DNA from 2 places in the Geodermatophilus sp. URMC 65 genome. Region 1 is predicted to be linked to the other one. Evidence: riboswitches for the same ligand, from Rfam matches in the RefSeq annotation. Region 1 holds a riboswitch; the other holds the start of a gene.
What was found. A riboswitch is a leader RNA that binds a small molecule or an ion and turns the genes downstream of it on or off. The one in region 1 is predicted to bind cyclic di-AMP.
Positions count from the first base shown of each region.

Region 2: another riboswitch for cyclic di-AMP. It lies ahead of ACWIX7_RS24220 (hypothetical protein); the one in region 1 lies ahead of ACWIX7_RS22990 (aggregation-promoting factor C-terminal-like domain-containing protein).

Region 1 covers NZ_CP199954.1:4,751,903-4,756,376, reverse strand. The annotation lists gene fmdA (formamidase) at 1-967, shown strand, start outside; gene ACWIX7_RS22995 (FmdB family zinc ribbon protein) at 1,034-1,306, shown strand; gene ACWIX7_RS22990 (aggregation-promoting factor C-terminal-like domain-containing protein) at 1,459-2,304, opposite strand; cyclic di-AMP (ydaO/yuaA leader) riboswitch at 2,522-2,682, opposite strand; gene ACWIX7_RS22985 (LLM class flavin-dependent oxidoreductase) at 2,898-3,995, shown strand; gene ACWIX7_RS22980 (FMN reductase) at 3,992-4,474, shown strand, end outside.
Region 2 covers NZ_CP199954.1:5,003,396-5,007,869, reverse strand. The annotation lists gene phaZ (polyhydroxyalkanoate depolymerase) at 1-919, shown strand, start outside; gene ACWIX7_RS24225 (class I SAM-dependent methyltransferase) at 987-1,619, opposite strand; gene ACWIX7_RS24220 (hypothetical protein) at 1,660-2,496, opposite strand; cyclic di-AMP (ydaO/yuaA leader) riboswitch at 2,785-2,937, opposite strand; gene fmdA (formamidase) at 3,168-4,415, opposite strand; gene ACWIX7_RS24210 (AmiS/UreI family transporter) at 4,428-4,474, opposite strand, start outside.

The sequences.
Region 1 (4,474 bases):
GTTCGACGTCCAGCCATGGGGCTACACGGGCATCTTCGCCAAGGAGAACGGGGGCGGTTTCCTCACCGACTACTCCCCGGGAGCGTCCAAGGCGATCTGGGACCTCGACGGCATCTGGACCACCAGCCGGCACGTCCCGGGTGTGCGCTTCATCGGCAACTCCCACCCCGGGTTGTTCGGCTGCGCTCCCTCCGCGGAACTGCTCGCCGAGTGGAACCGCCGCGAGCAGGCCCTCATCGACCAGAACCCCGACCGGGTGACCGGGGACATCCCCGCACACGGCGGTGAGACACCCGGTGCGCCGCAGGTCCCGGCGCTGGCCCTCCCGCCGCAGCCGAAGGACGCGCTCCTCGGCCGGCTGAGCGGCTCGGACCTCGAACGGGCCGCCGCCGAGGCCTGCCGCACGATCCCGCCCCGGGAGCACGGGGGGAACGTGGACATCAAGGACCTGGGCGTCGGGAGCCGGGTCTACATGCCGGTCTTCGTACCCGGTGGGCTGTTCTCCATCGGCGACCTCCACTTCGCGCAGGGCGACGGGGAGATCACCTTCTGCGGCGCCATCGAGATGCCCGGCTTCATCGACCTGCACTTCGACGTCATCAAGGGCGGGATGGAGCGGTACAAGACCGACATGCCGTTCTTCAAGCCCGGCCGGGTCGGCCCCAACTACTCGGAGTACCTGACCTTCGAGGGCATCAGCGTGGAGGACGGCCGGAACTACTACATGAACGCCACGGTCGCCTACCGCCGGGCCTGCCTCAACGCCATCAACTACCTGATGCCGGCGATGGACTGGACCTTCGAGCAGGCGTACCTGTTCCTCGGGGCGGCGCCGATCGACGGCCGCATCGGCGGCGTGGTGGACATCCCCAACAGCGCGGTCTCGCTCAGCATCCCGTTGTCCATCTTCGACCGGAGCCTCCTGCCGGAGGGTGCCGGCGGAGGCCGCGAGCTGGTCGCGGACTGACCGATCCCCGGGCCGGGGCGGCGGCCCGCCGCCGCCCCGGCCCCCCGCCACCGGCAGGAGACACCCGTGCCCCTCTACGAGTTCCGCTGTCCGCAGTGCGGCCCGTTCGACCTGCGACGCGACATGCAGGACGTCGCCGACTCCGCGGTCTGTCCCTCCTGCGACCAACCCGCCCAGCGGGTCTACACCGTCTCAGGCGGCAGGCCCTGGCAAGGGCCGCTGCGCGACGCCGGGAAGGCCGACCACGCGCGCGTCGAGCGGGCGCGCAGCGGCGAACCGGTGATCACCGGCCCTCCGTCCGGGCGCCGGTTCGCCCGACGGAGCGGCCACCACCACTGAAGACGACCGAGGGCTGCCCCCGCGGTGCGGGGACAGCCCTCGGCGGCCCTCATGCAGGGTCCCGCCGCGAGCTCGCGAGTGGCGGGGGCAGGAGGCGGCCCCGTCCCGGGTCCCCCCCGAGCCTGCGAGGGGTGGGGAGGACGGGGTCCTTCTCAGTACCAGCCGGTGGACTGCGAGTGCGCCCAGGCGCCGCAGGGGCTGCCGTAGCGGCTGTCGATGTAGATCAGGCCCGCGTCGATCTGGCGGTAGCCATCCGACGTCTTGGCGATGCCGGTGCTGGCCCAGGTCGAGTTCAGGAACTGCGGGATGCCGTAGGCGGTGCTGGTGGGGTTCTGCGCATTGGGGTTCCAGCCGCTCTCCTTGCCCCACAGGTTCTCCAGACAGCTGAACTGCTGGGCGCTGCCGACCTTGCTCATCGCGTACTCCTTGAAGGAGCCGCGCGGCGCGGCGGACGACGAGCTGCTGGCGGCCGGGGCTGGCGCAGCGGCGGCGGGCTTCTCGGCGGCCGCGCGGGCGGCCTGCTCGGCGGCAGCCTTGTCGGCCGCGGCCTTCTCGGCGGCCGCGCGCTCCGCGGCCTCGCGGGCGGCCTGCTCGGCGGCGGCCTTCTCGGCGGCCTGGCGGTCCAGCTCGGCCTGCTCGGCGGCGGCCTGGACCTGCGCGGCCTGCGCCTCGGCGGCCTGGCGCTCGCTGCGGGAGGCGGCGAGGTCCTGCAGCGCGGCCAGCTCGGTGGCGGCCGGGGCGGCGAGCGGCTGCTGCGCCGACTCCTCGGTGATGCCGAGCTGCTCGGCGACGCTCATCGAGGCGGTGACCGTCTCGGCCTCGGCCTCGGGGGCCGGCTGCGCGCCGACGACGGTGTTGACCACGATCGCGCCGGCGGCCGCGGTGGCCAGCAGGATCGCCGGACGGCGGCCGCTTGCGGGCAGCCGCAGGCGGCGCCGGGCGGTCCGGTTGGCGGGGGCGTCGGTGGCCGGGACGGCCGGGAACTGCTTGGTGTCCATCAGGTGGGGGTGCTCCGTGGCGGGAGGGCGCGCGGGGTGGTCCTCATGGCAGGGGACAGCCCGGTGCGGCGCGGTCTACGGGGACGCCGGCGGATCGGGGGTGCCGGCGGGCGCGGTCTGGTGCCGGGTCAGCTGCCCGGGGAAGAGGCGCGGAGCGCGCGTGGCCGGGTCGACCGGCGAGCCGCGAGGGCCCGGGGGCGGGGCATGCGGAGTGCTCCGTTCTTCCGTGAGCCGCCTACCGAGTTAGCTGACGGGTTCGGGCGGGAAGCAGCCCTACCGGCCCGCGTTTCGTGCACGCGGGCGGGATTCACCCCAGTACTGCGGTGGGTCCCCGGCTCGCGCCCGCTGGTGGCGGACACGACTCGGCGGCGTCCGGTCAGGCTCCCCGAGCGGGGACGAGACGACCGACCGGACGGAAGCCACCGTAAGCGGCGTTACCGTCCCGTGACAATGCCGGGGACCACATGTGTGACGCGAGTGACGTCGCCGTGCGGCGCCCGCCCTCCCTCCGGGGGAGCCGGCCGAGGGGAATACCACGGGACCGGATGCGTTGCACCGGCCGGTAGTTGCACTCTCAACCAACGGAGACCGACATGCAGTTCGGCGTCTTCTCGGTCAGCGACATCACGACCGATCCCACCACCGGCCGCACGCCCAGCGAGGCGGAGCGGATCCAGGCGATCGTCACCATCGCGAAGAAGGCCGAGGAGGTCGGGCTCGACGTCTTCGCCCTGGGCGAGCACCACAACCCGCCGTTCTTCTCCTCCTCGCCGACGACGACGCTGGCCTACATCGCCGCGCAGACGTCGCGGCTGCAGCTGTCGACGGCGACCACGCTGATCACCACGAACGACCCGGTGAAGATCGCCGAGGACTACGCGATGCTGCAGCACCTGGCCGGCGGCCGGGTGGACCTGATGATGGGCCGCGGCAACACCGGCCCGGTGTACCCGTGGTTCGGGCAGGACATCCGCAACGGCCTGCCGCTGGCGGTGGAGAACTACGCGCTGCTGCGCCGGCTGTGGGACGAGGAGGTCGTCGACTGGTCGGGGCAGTTCCGCACGCCGCTGCAGGGCTTCACCTCCACCCCGCGGCCGCTGGACGGCGTCCCGCCGTTCGTCTGGCACGGCTCGATCCGCTCCCCGCAGATCGCCGAGCAAGCCGCCTACTACGGCGACGGCTTCTTCTCCAACCACATCTTCTGGCCGGCCGAGCACACCGCCCGGATGGTCGAGTTCTACCGCCGCCGCTTCGAGCACCACGGTCACGGCAGCGCCGACCAGGCGATCGTCGGGCTCGGCGGGCAGGTGTTCATGCGGAAGAGCAGCCAGGACGCCGTCCGGGAGTTCCGCCCGTACTTCGACAACGCGCCGGTCTACGGCCACGGCCCGTCGCTGGAGGACTTCTCCCGCGAGACGCCGCTGACCGTCGGCTCCCCGCAGCAGGTCATCGAGCGGACCCTCGGCTTCCGCGACTACGTCGGTGACTACCAGCGGCAGCTGTTCCTCATCGACCACGCCGGCCTGCCGCTGAAGACGGTGCTGGAGCAGCTGGACATGCTGGGCGAGGAGGTCGTGCCGGTGCTGCGCCGCGAGTTCGCTGCGCTCAAGCCGGCGCACGTGCCCGACGCCCCGACCCACGCCTCGCTGGTGGCGGCCCGGCAGGCGTCCCTCGAGGAGGTCTCCGCATGACCACCCGCACCCTGGCCGTCGTGAGCGCCGGGCTGTCGACCCCGTCGTCGACCCGGCTGCTGGCCGACCGGCTCACCGCCGCGACCGTCGCCGCCCTGCGCGAGCGGGGCGACGACGCGACGGTGGAGGTCGTCGAGCTCCGTACGCACGCCCGCGACCTGGCCGACGACCTGGTCACCGGCTTCGCCAACGAGTCGCTGCGCGCGGCGATCGACACGGTCACCGGCGCCGACGGGCTCATCGCGGTGACGCCGGTGTTCTCGGCGTCCTACAGCGGGCTGTTCAAGACGTTCTTCGACGTCCTGGACAAGGACTCCCTCACCGGGACGCCGGTGCTGCTCGGCGCCACCGCGGGCACCGCTCGGCACTCGCTGGTGATCGAGCACGCGATGCGGCCGCTGTTCGCCTACCTCCGCGCCATCCCGGCGCCCACCGGCGTCTTCGCCGCGCCGGAGGACTGGGCCGGTGCCGGTGGCGTG
Region 2 (4,474 bases), 250 kb from region 1:
CTCCGGGCACTTCGCCACGCTGCTGCGCCCCACGGTGCGCACCCTGCTGGCCGACCACGACGTGTTCGTCATCGACTGGCACAACGCCCGCGACGTCCCGGTGTCCGCCGGCCGGTTCGGGCTCGACGAGTACGTCGACCACGTCCTGCAGGCCGTGCGGCACCTGGGCCGGGACACCCACGTCCTGGCCGTGTGCCAGCCCGCGCCGCTCGTGCTCGCCGCCGTCGCCCTGCTGGCCGCCGACGACGACCCCGCCCAGCCGCGCAGCCTCACGCTGATCGCCGGCCCGATCGACACCCGGGTCAACCCCAACCGGGTCAACGCCAACGCCGGCCGCGTCCCGCTGTCCCGGTACGAGCGGCTGCTGATCACGACCGTCCCGGCCCGGTACCCGGGCGCCGGACGGCGGGTCTACCCCGGGGTCGCCCAGCTCGCGGCGTTCATGTCGATGAACCCGCGGCGGCACCTCGGTGCCCACCTGGGGATGTACCGCGCCATGGTGGCCGGCGACGAGGCGACCGCGGCCGCCACCCGCGCCTTCTACGACGAGTACGGCGCGGTGATGGACGTGCCCGCGGAGTTCTACCTGGAGACGCTGCAGCGCGTCTTCATGGCGCACGACCTGCCCCGCAGCGTCCTGACCTGGCGGGGCCGGCACGTCGACCCCTCGCTCATCGAGGAGACCGCGCTGCTCACCGTCGAGGGCGCCCAGGACGACATGTGCTCACCCGGGCAGACCGAGGCCGCGCACGCGCTGTGCACCGGGCTCCCGCCCGAGCGGCGCCGGCACCACCTGCAGCCGGGCGTGGGTCACTACGGCGTGTTCGCCGGCTCGCGTTGGGAGGCCGAGATCTACCCGGTCGTCCGCGCCTTCATCGCCGAGCACGACACCGCGCGGACGGTCACCCCGCTCTTCTGACGCCTGCCGGGCGGCCGGCCCAGGGTCCGGCCGGCCCAGGGTCCGGCCGGCTCAGGGTCCGGCCGGCTCAGGGCCGGGTCGCGACCAGCGCCGTCCAGCAGCCGGCGAGCCGGGTGTCCTGCGCGGTCACGGTCAGCCCCGCCGCCCGGCACGCGGCGGCGAGGCCGTCCGGGGTGGGCCGGTCGCCGTCGGCGGGGTGGCGGGAGACCGCCCGCAGCGGGCGGCTGTCGACGAAGCGCGCGGTCATCTCGCAGGAGTAGAGGCGCCCGCCGGGCCGCAGCACCCGCGCCGCCTCCCGGACCACGTCCCGCCAGGCGTCGGCGTGGTGCAGGACGTGGTAGCCGAAGACCGCGTCGTAGGCCCCGTCCTGCGCGACCAGCGCCGTCACGTCGCCGCGCTGCACGTCGACCCGGCCGCCCAGGTCGCGGACCGCCGCCCGGCATGCCGCGACGCTCGGCTCGTACCGCTCGACGCCGTCGGCGTGTGCGGCGCCGAAGACCTCCAGCGCCAGGCGCAACCCGGTGCCGCGCCGCCCGGTGCCGAGCTCCAGGACCCGGCCGCCGGGCACCGGCCCGCCCAGCCGGAGCAGGACCGGTGCCTCGACGCGGCGCTGGACCAGCGCACGGACGCGTGAGTCGACCCAGAGCCGGTTGGCGTCGACGAGGGTCGGCGGGACGGGACGGGAGGAGCTGGTGCCCATCGTGCCGTCCTGCCCCGCCGGCGCGGCGGGCAACCGCAGGTCAACTTCGGTAGTTCACGTGCGGGTGGTCCATGTGGTTGGCCGTCGCGCCGCCGCGGTCGGCCATCGCCTTCCAGGAGCCGTTCGGCGAGGACAGCATCCGCTGCTGCCAGATGATGTAGTCGACGCCGAGCTCGTCCCAGTGGGCCTTGTGGTACTCGACGATCGCGTCCCCGAGGGCGGCGTCGGACATCACCATGTAGTCCAGCGCCAGGCCGGACGGGTGGCCGCCCGGGTCGGCCGCGCTCGGGCGGGTGCCGCCCAGGGTGATCGAGCCGGCGCCGGGCACGGCGCTGACGACGGCGTTGGCCGCGGCCTGCACGACCGCGGCGACGGGGCCGGCGGTGTTGGTGACGCGCGCGACCGTGCCGGCCGAGGCGGCCGAGGCCCGGGGCGCGGCCGCCGCGGGAGCTGCCGCACCCGCCTGCGCCGGGGCGGCGGCCTGCGCGGCCTCCGCCTCGGCCTTCGCGGCGGCGTCCGCGGCGACCTTCGCGGCGGCCTCGGCCTCGGCCCGCTGCCGGTCGAGCACCGCCTGGTCGGCGGCGGCCTGGACCTGCTGGGCAGCGGTCTCGGCGGCCTCGCGGGTGCTGCGGGTGGCGGCGAGGTCCTGCAGCGGCTGCAGCTCGGTGGCGACGTCGACCGGGCCGGACCCGGCGGTCAGCCCGAGCTCCTGGGCGACGCTGACGGTCCGCGGCGGCGCGGCCCCGGCCTGCGCGGCCGGCTCGGTGCCGACGACGACGCCGGCCAGGACGGCGCCGGCGGTGGCCGCCCCCAGGTACAGGGCGGGACGGCGGCGTGCGCGGGCGAGGCGGCCAGAGGTGGGAGTGCGCGTGTCCATGGGGATGGGAGTTCTCCGGGGTGCGGGCGCAGCGGCGCGCGGGCGCGCGGAGCTGCGGAGGCGTGCGGACGGCAGGGGGCTGCGGCCGTGCGGCGAGCGCCGGGGCGGGCGCACCGGAGGGGAACGGCGGGGTGCCGGTCGAGCTGAGGTGCTCGGGGGGGTCCGGTGGGCCTGCGCGGGCGACGTCCGCTGCGGACGGCCGCGGGCGGTCAGGTGCGCGAGCGCCCCCGGGACCGGAGCCGGCGGGGTGGTGCAGCGGGGCAGGCGCACGCCATCCGGCGGCTCTCCGTTTCTTCCGTGAGCCGCCTACCGAGTTAGCTGACGGGTTCGGGCGGGAAGCAGCCCTACCTGCCCCCGGACGTGCGTCCAGGAGCGGATTCACCCCAGTACTGCGGTGGGTCCCCGGCTCGCCCCGAAGGGGCGACTCGGCGGCGTCCGCTCGGGCCCCCTTCGGAGGCGGAACGACCGACCGGACCCATCGACCGTAACGGCGTCATCGAACTGTGACAATCCGCGGCCCCGTTTTCGTGAGGTGATGCACGTCGTCCACCCCCGGATCGGGGGCCGGAGGGTGTAGGGGTCCTGCGAGTGCGAGCGCCGGCGGGAAGCCGGGTCGGGGGGCCGGGCGCGGGCGGACCGTCGGCCGCCGGCGCCCGGCCGCAGCACCTCGGTCAGGAGGTGACGCAGACCTGCCCGCGGTCCCTGCGCTGCGGGCCCTGGCCGCCGGGCCGGATGTCCTCGTCGAAGATCTCCGTCGGCAGGAAGACCGAGCAGCAGGCGTTGGGGATGTCCACCACACCACCGATCCGGCCCTCGATCGGCGAGGTGCCGAGGATGAGGTAGGACTGCTCGCCGGTGTAGCCCCACTTCTCCAGGTAGCGGATGGCGTTCAGGCAGGCGTTGCGGTAGGCCAGCGTCGCGTCCATGTAGACGTTCGTGTCGTCGCGGTGGTCGACCGAGACACCGATGAACGTCAGGAACTCCGAGTAGCGCGGCTCGACCCGGCCGGGCATGAAGATCGGGTTGGTCGTGACGCCGTAGGTCTCCATGCCGCCCTTGATGAGGTCGACGGAGAAGTCGATGAAGCCGCCCATCTCGATGGCGCCGCAGAAGTTGATCTCGCCGTCGCCCTGGCTGAAGTGCAGGTCCCCGCCGGAGAGCAGCCCGCCGTCGACGTACACCGGGTAGAACACCCGGCTGCCGCGGGTGAAGTTCTTGATGTCGTGGTTGCCGCCGTTCTCCCGCGCCGGGACGGTGCGGGCGCCGTCCCGCCCGATCGCCCCGAGCAGGTCACCGGTGGCCGTGCCGCCCAGGACGTTGTCGGGCAGCGGCGGCAGCCCCAGCGGCGGGACGCGGTCGGGGTCGGTGGCGATCAGCGCGCGCTCGCGGGCGTTCCAGCGCGCCAGCAGGTCCGCCGACGGCGCGGTGCCGAACAGGCCGGGGTGGGTGATGCCGGTGTACTCGACCCCGGGGACGTGGCGGGAGGTGCACTTCTGCCCGCGGAAGTCCCAGATGGCCTTGTAGGCGTCGGGGAAGTAGTCGGCGAGGAAGCCCCCGCCGTTGACCTTGGCGAAGATCCCGGAGTACCCCCAGCCCTCCCCGCAGTTGGGGCCCTGGACCTGCGGCACCGGGCCGAGGTCGAGGATGTCGACGACCAGGAGGTCACCCGGCTCGGCCCCCTCCACGGCGATCGGCCCGGAGAGCATGTGGGCGTGGGAGAGGTCGACGTCCCGCACGTCGTTGGCCGAGTCGTTGTTGCCGATCTGGCCGTCGGTCCACTCCCTGCACTCCACCCGGAAGTCCTGCCCCGGACGGACGGTGACCGCCGGCGGGATGTCCGGGTGCCAGCGGTTGTGGCCGGGGACGGCCTGGTCCCGCATGGACCTGCTCTGGTCGACGCTGAACACGACCTCGGGCATGGCGGTTTCCTCTCACTGGGCGCCCGGTGCGGCACCGGGCTGGGTGGGGGTGGGCGGAG